Regions from separate parts of the Variovorax sp. 05T418 genome, predicted to be linked through region 2. Evidence: predicted binding sites of a transcription regulator. Region 2 holds the regulator's gene; each other region holds the start of a gene.
The links. Region 2 encodes LexA, which represses DNA repair genes until DNA is damaged. Its sites were predicted from a motif close to ACTGTATNNNNATACAGT; they were not measured.

Region 1 (4,276 bases), on a different contig from region 2:
CCCAGCTCGCGCAGCCGATCTCGCCGGCCCAGGCGGGCAGCGGCTTGCCGCGCAGCCGGCGCAAGAGGCCGCCGCCGCCGAAGGGCATGTTGACGATCACCGCCACGCCGCGCTCGGCCGCGAGCGGCAGCAGGCGCTCCTCGGCCTCGCGCGCGTCGAGCGAATAGTTGATCTGCAGGAAGTCGAGCTTCTCGGCGCGCAGCACGGCCTCGACTTCGCGGTAGGCCGAGGCCGCGTAGTGCGTGATGCCGAGGTAGCGCACGCGGCCTTGCTCTTTCCAGCCGCGCAGCGTGGCGAGGTGGGTCTTCCAGTCCATCAGGTTGTGCACCTGCATCAGGTCCATGCGCTGGGTGCGCAGCCGCGCGAACGACTGCTCCATCTGCGCGATGCCGGCCTCGCGGCCCGAGGTCCAGACCTTGGTGGCGAGAAAGGGCTTGGTCCCGCGCGGCTTCGCTGCGGCGGCCAGCAGTTCGCCGGTGGTTTCCTCGGAGCGGCCGTACATCGGCGAGCTGTCGATCACCGTGCCGCCGGCCGCGAACAGCGCGTCCAGCACGCCGGGCAGGCGCTGGTATTCGTCGCTGCCGGGGCGCTGGTCGAAGCCGATCCAGGTGCCGCAGCCGACCACCGGCAGGGCTTCTTGCGTGGAGGGAATGGGGCGGGTGTTCATCGTGATGGCTGGCAGGTGTTGTGCCACCGCGGTCATCGCGGAGGTCATCGGCAGCACTGCGACAAGCTGCAGGAAGCGTGCGCGGTTCAAGCGCGCGTCGAAAAACGGAACTGGCGAGAAAGCGGGCGGGCCGAAGTTCTTCATGGAAGGGCGGTGTCGCCATGCGTCGGGCGAGCAGCCGCGATAACGATAGCACCGAGGCTTCGACCGCGTGCGCCGATGCAACACCGCGCTTTCCATTGCTTGCCCGCGGATGTTTCGCAATGTTACGCTGCTTCGCGCAGGCGGAGGGCCTGCCTCTTCCAACAAGAACACCATCGGCCGGTGCGCAAGCTGCACCGCCGGCCATCGCCAATCTATGAATCCGACCTCCCGTTCCATCTCCCGCCTGCTGCACGGGCTCGTGCTGCTGCTGGCTGCACTGCTGCTGGCTGCATGCAGTGCTGCGCCGATCGCACCCGAGCAGACCCTCACGGGGCAGGAGGGGGCGGTGGTCATGAAACTGATTACCAACAGCCCTGGCGAGACCGACCCGGCGGAGACGCTGTCGGCCGTGCGCCTCGAGCGCGTGCTCGAGTCCGGCGAAAAGCAGACCGGGCGGGACATCGTGGTGCTGACGCGCACGCGCAAGGCCACCTACACCACCGCTGTGTTCAGCGGCATGGTCGCGCCCGGGCGCTACATCATCAAGAGCATCACCGGTGCGAGTGGCAACATGAGCTACTTCTATCCCATCGATGCGAAGTTCGGCAGCTTCGACGTGGTGCGCGGCGAAGTCACGCTGCTTGGAACGCTGTTGATCCAGCCGCGCCTGGGCACGCGCTTTGTCGTTGCCTATGTGCCACCGGAGGCTGAGCTGCAGAAGACCTTCGAGACCTTGTATCCCGCATTGGCGGCGCAGACCCGCGGCCGTCCGCAGCATGGCTTCGTTCCCACGCTCGATCTCGACCGCCGCGCTGCGCTGGCGCCGCAGGTCAAGCGCCTGGCGTCCATCTGGCATGGCCTGACGCAGACGGCCGACGGCGAATTCATGGCCGGCAGCAAGCTCGGGAAGGTGCTGTGGCGCAAGAGCGGAGAGAGCCGGTGGAAGGAACTCGACGTGGGTTCCTGGCGCGAGGTGCTCTCGGTCCGCCCCTACCGCGGCGGGCTGCTGGCAGCGGGCGAGGAAGGCCTTCTGCGCCACTCTTCCGACGAGGGGTTGACTTGGAAGAGCCTGGTACCGCCCGATGACGGGCTTATCCAACTGGCGCAGCCGATGCGCGACGGGGGCGTGGTTGCGATCTCGCGCCGCGACAGCCTCTGGACCGTCTACGCCTCGAAGGATCTTGATGCCGGCGTGTGGCAAAAGCTCGGGGAGTTTTCCGATTCCCGCTCGATCAACGTGCCATGGCAGCGCAGCATGAGCTTCGGCCAGCCGGAGCGCGCGGGCGTGATGATGCCCAACGGCGACCTCCATGCCACCGATGGCCGCACGCTGTTTCGCTCCAGCAATGGTCGCTCCACCCTCGACGTGAATGCCTTGCCCGACGGCACCCTGGTGTCCCAGACGGTGGTGATGACAAAAACCACCTTGCTTTCGCCCGATTGGGGGCAAACCTGGGCCGATCTCGACACCAGCCGTTTCGTCGTGACGATCGCCTTCAAGGACCGGCAGACGGCATATGCGGTGGGCCCTGTCGCCCCCAGCCTGATGCCCGGAAAGCTGGGATTGATGACCACGCGGGACGGCGGCAGGAGCTGGTCACAGACCGGCAGCTCGCCGGGAATGACGAATCCCTACGCCGTGCGCCAGATGATGGTGGACCGGGCCGATGGCTCTCTGATCGCCTTTCTGCCCGAAAACCTGATCGTGCGGTCCACGGACGAAGGAAAGAGCTGGAAGATCGTCAAGGACAACTGAGCCAGGCGCCGGGCGAAGGCGCGCCGCACGGGGCATAGGCCACCGTTCGAAGGGCGGGATTTCCATTGCCTTGCGAGGATCGGAATACTGTATAAAAATACAGTTAACGATTCAATCATGGGCCTCCCTTTCCTCGACTCCTTTTCCGCTGCCGCGGGCCGTGGCGTCTGGCATGCCGACGAGCTCGGCCTGGCCGATGCGCAGGTGGTTGCCACCGGCCATGCCGCGCTCGACGCGCAGCTGCCGGGCGGCGGCTGGCCGGTCGGCGCCATGACGGAACTGCTGCAGGCTGCGCCCGAGGCGCATGTCTGGCGCCTGCTGCTGCCCGCGCTGGCGCAGGCGGTGCAGGCGCACGGCGGGCCGGTGGTGCTGGTCGGCGCGCCCTACGAGCCCTGCGCGGCGGCGCTTGCGGCGCAGGGGCTGCCGGTGGAGGCGCTGATGTGGGTGCGCAGCGATGCGCCGGCCGCGCGGCTGTGGGCCTGCGAGCAGGCGCTGCGCTGCGCCGACGTGTCCGCCGTGCTGGCCTGGCTGCCGCAGGCCCGGGTGGGCGAGCTGCGCCGGCTGCAGCTGGCGGCCGCCCAGCACGACGTGCTGCTCTTCGTGTGCCGGCCCGCATCGGCCGCGCAGGGCGCATCGCCGGCGCGGCTGCGCCTCCAGGTGGAAAGCTGCGAGGCCGATGCATCGCAGATCGAACTGCGCATCCTCAAGCGGCGCGGACCGCCGCTGGCCGCGCCCGTGATGCTGCCCGCGCGCAACGAGCGCATGGCCGCGTTGCTGGCCGCCGCCCGGCTGCGCCGCAAGCTGCGGCTGCAGCAGCAGGGCACGGCGCCGGCCGCCGAGGCCGCCGGGTCGGCCACCGTGGTGCGCATCGATGCGTGGAAAGGAAACGGGAATGCACTGGATCGCATTGCGGTGGTCGCTTGATGCCGACGCGCCCGATGCCCCGGTGCTTCCCACGCCCGAGGCGCTGGGCTGGTGGGCGCTGCGCTACACGCCGCACGTCGCCTGGCAGGACGAGGCGCTGATGCTCGAAGTCTCGGCCTGCGAGCGCCTGTGGGGCGGGCGCTCGTCGCTGATGCGCCAGCTGGCCCACGAGAACCCCGCGCCCGGTGCCGTGATGCGCGGCGCGCAGGGCGCCACCAGCCTCATCGCGCTGGCGCGGCTGCGCCTGTTCGAACGCAACGAGAACCGGCCCAAGGACATTCCCGCCGGCCTGCCGCTGGACACGCTGACGGCCGCGCACCCCCACCTCGACCTGCTCGCGCGGCTGGGCTGCCGCACCTGGGGCGAGGTGGCGGCCCTGCCGCGCGGCGGCCTCACGCGGCGCTTCGGCGCGGAACTGCGCAAGGCGCTCGACACCGCCTGGGGCCTCTCCCCCGAAAGCCACGACTGGCTCACGCTGCCCGATGTGTTCGAGCAGAAGCTGGAGCTGCCCGCGCTGGCCGAGACCGCGCCCGAATTGATGTGGTCGGCCAACCGCCTGCTCGCGGCGCTGCAGATCTGGCTGCGTGCGCGCCAGCGCGGCGCGCGTGCGCTCGAACTGCAGTGGACGCTCGACCTCAAGCGCTTCAACGGCGTGAACCTGCCGCCGCACCAGCAGGTCACCGTGCGCACGGCCGAGCCCACGCAGGACATGGCGCACCTGCGCCGCCTGCTGTCCGAAAAGCTCGCCCTCACCACGCTCGCGGCGCCCGCGAGCTGGCTCCGGC
Region 2 (4,276 bases):
CCCAGCCTGCGACAGCTGCCGCCAGCAGCGGCGCGCCCAGGCACATCACGACCGCGGCCACCGTGATCAGCTGGCCCGCAGTCGCCACAGAGACAGACAGCGACGCGCTGATTTCATTGAGCGTGCCGGGCACCACCATCACGCCCGTGCCGATCACGAAATTGCCGGCCAGCAAGGCCCACAGTGCGCCCCGGGGCGCGGCCCGGCGGCTCATGGATTCACCGGCGAACCTGCAGCGCGCCGGGGTTCACGATGTTGGTGGGGTTGCCCTTGATGAAGCTCACGACATTGTCGAAAGCCTGGCCGAAATAGCTTTCGTAGCTGTCCTGCTCGACATAGCCGATGTGCGGCGTGCAGATGCAGTTCTCCAGCCGCAGCAGCGCATGGCCCTGCAGCGGCGGCTCGCTCTCGAACACGTCGACCGCCGCCAGTCCGGGCCGGCCGCGGTTGAGCGCAGCAAGCAGCGCATCGGCCTCGACCAGTTCGGCGCGCGAGGTGTTGACGAAGAGCGCGGTCGGCTTCATGCGCGAAAGATCCTCGAGCTTGACCAGACCGGTGGTTTCCTCGTTGAGCCGCAGATGCACCGACAGCACGTCGGCCGCGGCGAAGAACTCGTGGCGGTTCTGCGCCACCTGGAAGCCGTCGGAGCGTGCCTTGGCACAGCTTGCCTCGCGCCCCCAGATCACCACCTGCATGCCGAAGGCCTGTCCGTAGCGCGCCACCAGCTGGCCGATGCGGCCGTAGCCCCAGATGCAGAGCGTCTTGCCCTTGAGCACCGAGCCCAGCCCGAAATTGGGCGGCATGGAGGCCGACTTGAGCCCCGATTGCTGCCAGGCCCCGTGCTTGAGGTTGCTGATGTACTGCGGCAGGCGGCGCATGGCCGCCATGATCAGTGCCCAGGTCAGCTCGGCAGGCGCCTGCGGCGAGCCGGTGCCCTCGGCCACCGCCACGCCGCGCTCCGTGCAGGCCGTGACATCGATATGGCCGCCCACGCGCCCGGTCTGCGAAATGAGCTTGAGCTTGGGGAGCTTTTCGATCAGCTGGCGAGAGATGTGGGTGCGCTCGCGGATCAGCACGATCACGTCGGCATCCTTCAGCCGCACCGAGAGCTGCCCGATGCCCTTGACCGTGTTGGTGTAGACCTTGGCTGCATACGCGTCCAGCTTGGCGGCGCAGCGCAGCTTGCGCACGGCGTCCTGGTAATCGTCGAGGATCACAATGTTCATGGCGTGCCATTGTGCCTCGCAGCATTGGCATGGCGCGCGTGTGAACGTTTGGATACCCACCCCGGGTAGCGGTCACCGGGGGTGCACGGGTTCAGTGCAGCTGGGTGGAGCGGGGCGAGGGGCTGATGGCTTCCATCGCCTCGAGTGCCGCCAGCCGGTCGAGCTCGGCGCAGACATCGGCCATGCGGCCCGAGATCACCATGCGGTTGGTGCTGCGTTTGTCGCCTTGGCGGCCGTCGACCACCCGGATGACGCGCAGCGGCCGCACGGGCGCCGGCGCTGCGCTGGGCGCTGCCGCCTGCGCGCGGGCCGTGCAGGCCGGCCGGACCGCGACGTAGCGCAACCCGGCGGATGTGCCGGCGGCGTCGCGACGGGCCGGGCGGCGCGCTGGCAGCAGCCGGCTTGCAAGCGATTGCAGCGGCATCCACAAATCAGCGATGGCGAGGAGGGCGATTCCCATGTGAACTCCAAAAAAGTCTGAGGTTGAACACAGGCAGGATTTCTTTGAATGGACGCAACAGGGTGATGGCGACAAAGCGCCATACGCCCGCCACCTGTTGCGGCCGGATGGGGTGCAGGCCGCGCGGCCTACATCAGCATGGTGTTGCGGATGAGGCCCACCGCCAGGCCTTCGATCTCGAAGGGCTCGCCGGGCTGGACCACGATGGTCGGGTAGTCGGGGTTTTCAGCGTGCAGCTCGATGACCTGCTTGTTGCGCTTGAGGCGCTTGACCGTGACCTCGTCGCCCAGGCGTGCCACCACGATCTGGCCGTTGCGCGCCTCCTTGGTGGCCTGGACCGCGAGCAGGTCGCCGTCCATGATGCCGGCATCGCGCATGGACATGCCGCGCACCTTGAGCAGGTAGTCGGGCTGGCGCTGGAACAGCGTGTTCTCGACGTAGTAGGTCTGGTCGACGTGCTCTTGCGCGAGGATTGGCGAGCCCGCCGCCACACGGCCGATGAGGGGCAGCGCGAGCTGCGACATGCCGGGCAGCGAGAGGGAGAACTGGCCGCCTTCGCGGTGGCGCGACTCGTTGAGCGAACGCAGCGCGTCGCCCTTGAGCCGGATGCCGCGCGAAGTGCCGCTCACGAGTTCGATCACGCCCTTGCGGGCCAGGGCCTGCAGGTGCTCCTCGGCGGCATTGGCCGACTTGAAACCCAGCTCATTGGCGATTTCGGCCCGCGTAGGCGGCGCGCCGGTACGGGCGATGGCGCTCTGGATCAAGTCCAGGATCTGCTGCTGGCGGGCGGTAAGCTTCACGGCGAACTGCATATGTGGTTCCTTGCGGCACTGGCTGAATATCCAGTACCTGTATTTTTAACCAGTTTTTAAAAGTTGGCAACCCATGGTTAATTCCCTTTCCTCCGGCCTGCGGCGCATCGTGGTCCTGGGCACCGGCGGCACCATCGCAGGCCGGGCCGCGAGCGGTGCCGACAACATCGGCTACACCGCCGGAGAAGTGGGTGTGGCGGACCTGCTCGGCGGCATCGATGCGCCCGCAGGGCTGGCGCTCGTGGCGGAGCAGGTGGCGCAGCTCGACAGCAAGGACATGGCTTTCGACGTCTGGCTGCAGCTCGCCAGGCGCTGCGCCTCCTGGCTGGCCGAGGCCGACGTGGCGGGCGTGGTGATCACGCACGGCACCGACACCATCGAGGAAACGGCTTTCTTCCTCCAGGCGGTGCTTGCGGCCGGCAAGCCCGTGGTGCTGACCTGCGCCATGCGCCCGGCCAGTTCGCTTTCGCCCGACGGTCCGCAGAACCTGCGCGATGCCATCGCCGTGGCGGCCACGCCGGCGGCGCACGGCGTGACGGTGGTCTGCGCGGGTGCCATCCACGGCGCGCTCGATGTGCAGAAGGTGCACACCTACCGCCCCGACGCGTTTTCATCGGGCGATGCCGGGCCGGTCGGCTATGTGGAAGAGGGGGCAGTGCGGCGCCTGCGCGACTGGCCGCAGCCGATGGGCGCGGTCCCGAAAATTCCTGAGCCAAAGGCAGGCGCGGCGGTGCGCTGGCCCCGGGTCGAGATCGTCACCAGCCATGCGGGTGCAAGCGGCGCGCTCGTCGACCTGCTGCTGCAGGAGCGGGCATCGGGCGTTGCCGAGCCGGTTCGCGGGCTGGTCGTGGCCGCGACCGGCAATGGCACGGTGCACCATGCGCTGGAGGCTGCGGCGCTGCGGGCTCAGGATGCCGGCGTGGCGGTGCTGCGTGCCACCCGCTGCGCAAACGGACGCATCCTGCCGAAGTCCGGCGATCCGCTGCGGGACGCCGGTGCGCTCACGCCCGTCAAGGCGCGCATCGCGCTGATGCTGGAACTGATGGAAACGGTGGCCGCCTGAACGGCGGCCGCGCGCAGCCGACGAGATTCAGCTGCTGAGGGCCGCGAGTGCGCGCTGCTTGATCTCTTCGACGCTGCCCACGCCCTGGATGGCGCGGTACTTCGGCGCCGAGGCCGGATCGGCCTTGGCCCAGGCCGAGTAGTAGTCGACCAGCGGACGCGTCTGCTGGCTGTAGACCTCGAGCCGCTTGCGCACGGTTTCTTCCTCGTCGTCCTTGCGCTGGATCAGGTCTTCGCCCGTGATGTCGTCCTTGCCTTCGACCTTGGGCGGATTGAACTTGACGTGGTAGGTACGGCCCGACGCAGGATGCGAGCGGCGGCCGCTCATGCGTTCGATGATGTCGCTGAACGGCACGTCGATTTCGAGCACGTAGTCGAGCTTGACGCCGGCCGCCTTCATGGCGTCGGCCTGCGGAATGGTGCGCGGGAAGCCGTCGAACAGGAAACCGCCGGCGCAATCGGGCTGCGCGATGCGTTCCTTCACAAGGTTGATGATCAGGTCGTCGCTCACGAGCCCGCCGGACTCCATGACGGCCTTGGCCTGCTGCCCGAGCGGGGTGCCGGCCTTGACGGCGGCGCGCAGCATGTCGCCGGTCGAAATCTGAGGAATGCCGTATTTCTGGCAGATGAAGGCTGCTTGCGTGCCTTTGCCCGCCCCGGGCGCGCCCAGCAAAATTAGTCTCATGGTGTCCTCGGAGGGTTCTTCGATCTTGTGT
Region 3 (4,276 bases), on a different contig from region 2:
CGCACGACACCGGCCAGGCTGCATTCGTCGGTGAGGGCCAGTGCCGTGTAGCCCAGCTGCTTCGCGCGCTCGACAAGCTCCTCCGGCTGGCTCGCGCCGCGCAGGAAGCTGAAATTGCTCACGCACCGCAGCTCGGCGTAATCGGGCAGGTCCACGGGAGGCCTCTCAGGCGAAGGTGCCGTGCAGGAACCACGCCGTCTCGTCCTGGGCCAGGCGCATCTGGAAGATCCACAGCACGCCGGCGTGCTCGCTCACGGCCACCCAGTAGTCGCGGCTCGCCTGGCGCGTGGTCTCCTGTCCGCCCTCACCTTCTTCACCTTCCTGCGTCGTGCGGTCCCACCATCCGCCCTCGACGCGATGGGGACCCGCGAGCAACTGCAGCACGCCCTGGTAGATCGGACGGTTGGCCTGGGTCGCGAGGCGCAAGGGCTTGGGCAGGATGAAGGTCGGCTGCGGCACGTCGACCGTGCGGCACCGCGCCCGTGGCGCCGGTTCGGGCGCCGGACGCCAGCGGCACATCCACTCCAGCCGGTGGTCTTCGAGGATGACCGGACGCAGCACGCGGTCGGGCCCGAACCGCGCTGCGATGCGCTCGAGCACCAGCGCCAGGCTCTCGCCCGACTGCCGGGCCTCGGGCAGCATCGAGAGGCTCTTCTCCTCCAGCGACTGCACTTCGGTCGCCAGCAGCTCCAGGTCGCCCACGGGCGCCAGCAGCTCAACTTTGCCCAGGTGCTCGGCCAGCAGCCGCATCAGGTGTTCGGTGTCGCGCGTGGCCTGCGCGGTACGCACGGTGAGCTCGCCGCCGTCACCGGCGGTCCTGGCGCGCATCGCGTCATGGCACCAGCGCAAGGTGAACGCGGTCACGCCGGATCGCCGGGCCATGAGCCAGCCGGCCATCTGCAGCATCAGGCGGCGGGCACCGAACATCATGGCGGGCGCGTGCTCGACCCGCGCCATCAGCTCGAGCCTGGCGCGGAAGGTCTCCGGCAGCTGCGCCCAGGGATAGGTCTCCGGGCGCAGCCCGTAGGCCTGGTCGAGGGTGGCGAGCAGCTGGGCATCGAAGCGGCGGCTCAGGCCGCCGCGCGGCAGGGCCCGCACCTGGCCCAAGGTCCGGCAGCCGAGACGGGCGAGCGTCGCCTGGTGGGCGGCGACCTGCGTCAGGGTTTCGATCGGCAGCGCGTCGAGGAGCTGAACAAGCGGCTTGGCGAAGCCGTTCGACAGGCCGGCCCGGGCCACCGCGAGCGCGGCCAGGCTGGTCGGCGCCCAGCTCAGCTGCCGCACGCCGAGGTCGGGGCATTCCTCGCGCACGCGCTCGACCAGCCGGCGCTTGCCGCCGAACAGGCGCACGCTCTGTTCGAGTTCCATGACAACCGCTGGGCACGGCAGAAGCGCTTCGAGGACCGCGACGCGGGGCGTGAATTGCAGGCACCACGTCGCGAGGGCATCGAGCGCCTCAGTGCGCGGCTGCGGGTCGGCCGGCAGGCTGTCGGGAAGAAGGGCTGCCCACAGCATGGGAAAGCTCCCGGGATTGGCGCGCCGCGATCAGGCGGCTCGGGTGGCGAAGGCGCGGCGTGAGGATGGCCTCCAGGCCACCGGGCACCGAGGAGAGCGTCAGTTCCCCCTCGTGCGGCGGCCCCTTGCGCTTGAGCAGGTGGATGCGCAGCTCCCAGTCGACGCCGAAGCGCGCCTGCAGACGCAGCGGGGCGGCCGACGACTCGTGCTCGGCCGCGGCCGGCCGACACAGGATGACGGGTCCGTCGCAGCCCTGGGCGCAGACCTGCAGCCGACGGATCTGCTCCTGGCGGGCCTGCGGCAGCCAGCTCACGAGCATGCCGGCGGCATTGGCCTTGATGAGCTGCTCGGTCGCCCACAGGCGCTCGACGGGCTTGTCGGCGGCGATCCAGACCAGGTGGCGCTCGTCGAGGCCGAGGTGGCGCAGCCCCGGCAGGTGCGGAGCCTTCGGCGGGCCGATGACGACGATCTGCCGGCCCTGCCCGACCAGCGTGCGCATGGCGGGCGCGAGCAGCCGCCATTCGAGCACCGAGGGCTGGACCTGCAGCACTTCGGTCAGGGACTGGCAGGGCCAGCCGCCGCCCGGCAGTTCGGCATCCAGGCGCTCGAACCCTGTGCTCACGGCCGAAGTGACCGGGGTGCCGAGCGCATCGCCGCGCCAGACGGCCGCTTCGACCGCGTGCGGCAGCACGACGGCCGGGCGCCGCGGCCGCTCCGACGGCGGTGAACTTTCGCGGGCCGACGACGCTTCATCGCCATCGGCCCATGACAGGGGGATGGCCACAAGGACTCCAGATACTGTATGGATAAACAGTATCCATCCGGCACAGCGAGTGAGCAAGAAGGTTTACAAATTTGTCCCGGCCATGCCGCTTTGTGAAATCCACTGCCCCCCACTCCCAAGGAAAATCCCCGCCCGGCGAAGCCGGGACCACCGCCACAATGGGACGCATGTGCTACTCAGCCCAGATCCGCGCCGACTACAAGCGGTTCTTCCGCCAGTTCGGCGGTGTCCTGTCGCTGCGCGCGTTCGCCAAGCTGTACTACGAGCGCCAGGGCAATCCCAGGATCAAGATTCCGAAGGCCGTCGACGCCGCGTTCATGAGCCCGGAGTCCGACGAGGAGCGGGAGATCAAGGGCCTGATCGACGCCTTCAATGCCGAACAGGCCATGGCGCTCGAGCAGGATCTCTTCAAGCAGCGCAAGCGTCTCGCCGACGCCGAACGCAAGCTCCAGGTCAAAGAAACCAAGAAGGCGGCGGAGGATGTGCGGATCGCCACGGCGAAGATCGAGTGGGGTCTGGGCAAGCTGGCGGACCTGAACCGTGTCGAACTCGAACCGCGCGATGCGCGGATCTTTCCGGGCGTGTATGTCCCCGTGATGATCTGGGAGGACGGGCAGCGGGTGGTCAAGCCCATGCGCTACCAGTGCCGGCCCGCCGGCAAGCCCGCGAAGTTCGATGCGCTCTATCCCGGCACCTACAACGCCCGGCGCGACAACCTGGAAGGGTTCTGGAAGGACGTCTTCGGCCGGTCGCACGGCATCATGGTCGTCAATGCCTTCTATGAGCACGTCAAGCGGGATGGCGAGGATGTGGTGCTCGAGTTCAGACCGCGGCCGCAGCAGGACATGCTGGTCGCATGCCTCTGGTCCGCGTGGTCGGCGCCCGGCGAGCCCGACCTGCTCTCGTTCGCCGCCATTTCCGATGAACCTCCGGCAGAGATTGCGGCGGTGGGCCACGACCGCTGCATCATCCCCATCAAACCGGAGAACATCGATGCGTGGCTGCGGCCCGATCGCGCGAACCTGGAGGCCTCGTACGCCGTCCTCGATGACCGCGAGCGGCCGTATTACGAGCACAGGCTGGCAGCATAAGGGCATGCGCAGCCACCGTATGGTTGCTTCAGACTGGTCAGAGCCGTTCGCCGGTCGCCACCTGAAGGTCAGGGGTGGCAGTCACCTGTCATTCGATGCGCGTCGCCCTCAACGACTGCTCTATCTTCGAGATCGGAATTTGCCCGCGGGAGCCTGCGAGCAGGCTGCCAATGACCCGTCATGGCCCGCGCGCCTTGGAACTCCTCCCGACCCGAAGCGGAAATCGACGGCCTTGGGCAGGCTGGCAAAGCGCAGGCGCTCAGCTTTGAAGCTGAACCGGGAACGTAGGTACGCGATGCCCGCACTGGCTTCCGTCGAACAATCACCAAGGCACCGTTGCTCTACACCCCGGACGACAGAGCGGTCGATGCCCCGCGAATCCGGCGTTGCGGCGGGGGCTTGCATGACCCGGGTTCACTTAAGATATCAATGCAAAACACTTGAGGAAACAATATGAGTACTGCAGGCGAGGTCACGCTGAGGAGCCGGCTGCAGTCCATGCTCGAGCTTCAGGACGGCATCAACTGCAGGATTCGCCCCGATTGGCGCGATGCGAGCAACGCCTGGTTCCGGGCGATTTGGACGGAGTGCGCTGAGCTCGTGGACCACATCGGTTGGAAGTGGTGGAAGCATCAATCGCCAGACATTCCCCAGGTCCACTTGGAGCTGGTCGACATCTTCCACTTCGGGTTGAGCGAGCTTCTGCAGCAGCACGGGACGGCGGACGACGCTGCAACGCAGCTCCTCGGTGCCTACGTCGTCTACGGAAAGCGCAGCGGCGCTGGCGTTGACAACTCCGCGGCGCGCATCGCCCTGGTGGAAGCTTTCGCGACGTCCGTCCTGACGACAAGGCGCTTCGACCTGGCTGGGTTTTGCGAGCTCGCCAGTG

Region 1: imuA (translesion DNA synthesis-associated protein ImuA) is a predicted target of LexA. The motif match lies at 2,654-2,671, and genes of this name have one in related genera.
Region 3: imuA (translesion DNA synthesis-associated protein ImuA) is a predicted target of LexA. The motif match lies at 2,310-2,327, and genes of this name have one in related genera.

Annotation. Positions count from the first base shown of each region.
Region 1 covers NZ_JBFTLJ010000002.1:387,719-391,994, reverse strand. The annotation lists gene AC1DMS_RS05135 (aldo/keto reductase) at 1-811, opposite strand, end outside; gene AC1DMS_RS05130 (WD40/YVTN/BNR-like repeat-containing protein) at 1,071-2,567, shown strand; gene imuA (translesion DNA synthesis-associated protein ImuA) at 2,685-3,491, shown strand; gene AC1DMS_RS05120 (Y-family DNA polymerase) at 3,460-4,276, shown strand, end outside.
Region 2 covers NZ_JBFTLJ010000026.1:44,583-48,858, forward strand. The annotation lists gene AC1DMS_RS30505 (MFS transporter) at 1-214, opposite strand, end outside; gene AC1DMS_RS30510 (D-2-hydroxyacid dehydrogenase family protein) at 219-1,226, opposite strand; gene AC1DMS_RS30515 (hypothetical protein) at 1,318-1,686, opposite strand; gene lexA (transcriptional repressor LexA) at 1,815-2,498, opposite strand; gene AC1DMS_RS30525 (asparaginase) at 2,572-3,561, shown strand; gene adk (adenylate kinase) at 3,589-4,245, opposite strand.
Region 3 covers NZ_JBFTLJ010000010.1:274,897-279,172, forward strand. The annotation lists gene AC1DMS_RS21280 (error-prone DNA polymerase) at 1-155, opposite strand, end outside; gene AC1DMS_RS21285 (Y-family DNA polymerase) at 166-1,512, opposite strand; gene imuA (translesion DNA synthesis-associated protein ImuA) at 1,454-2,296, opposite strand; gene AC1DMS_RS21295 (SOS response-associated peptidase family protein) at 2,464-3,387, shown strand; gene AC1DMS_RS21300 (dUTP diphosphatase) at 3,841-4,276, shown strand, end outside.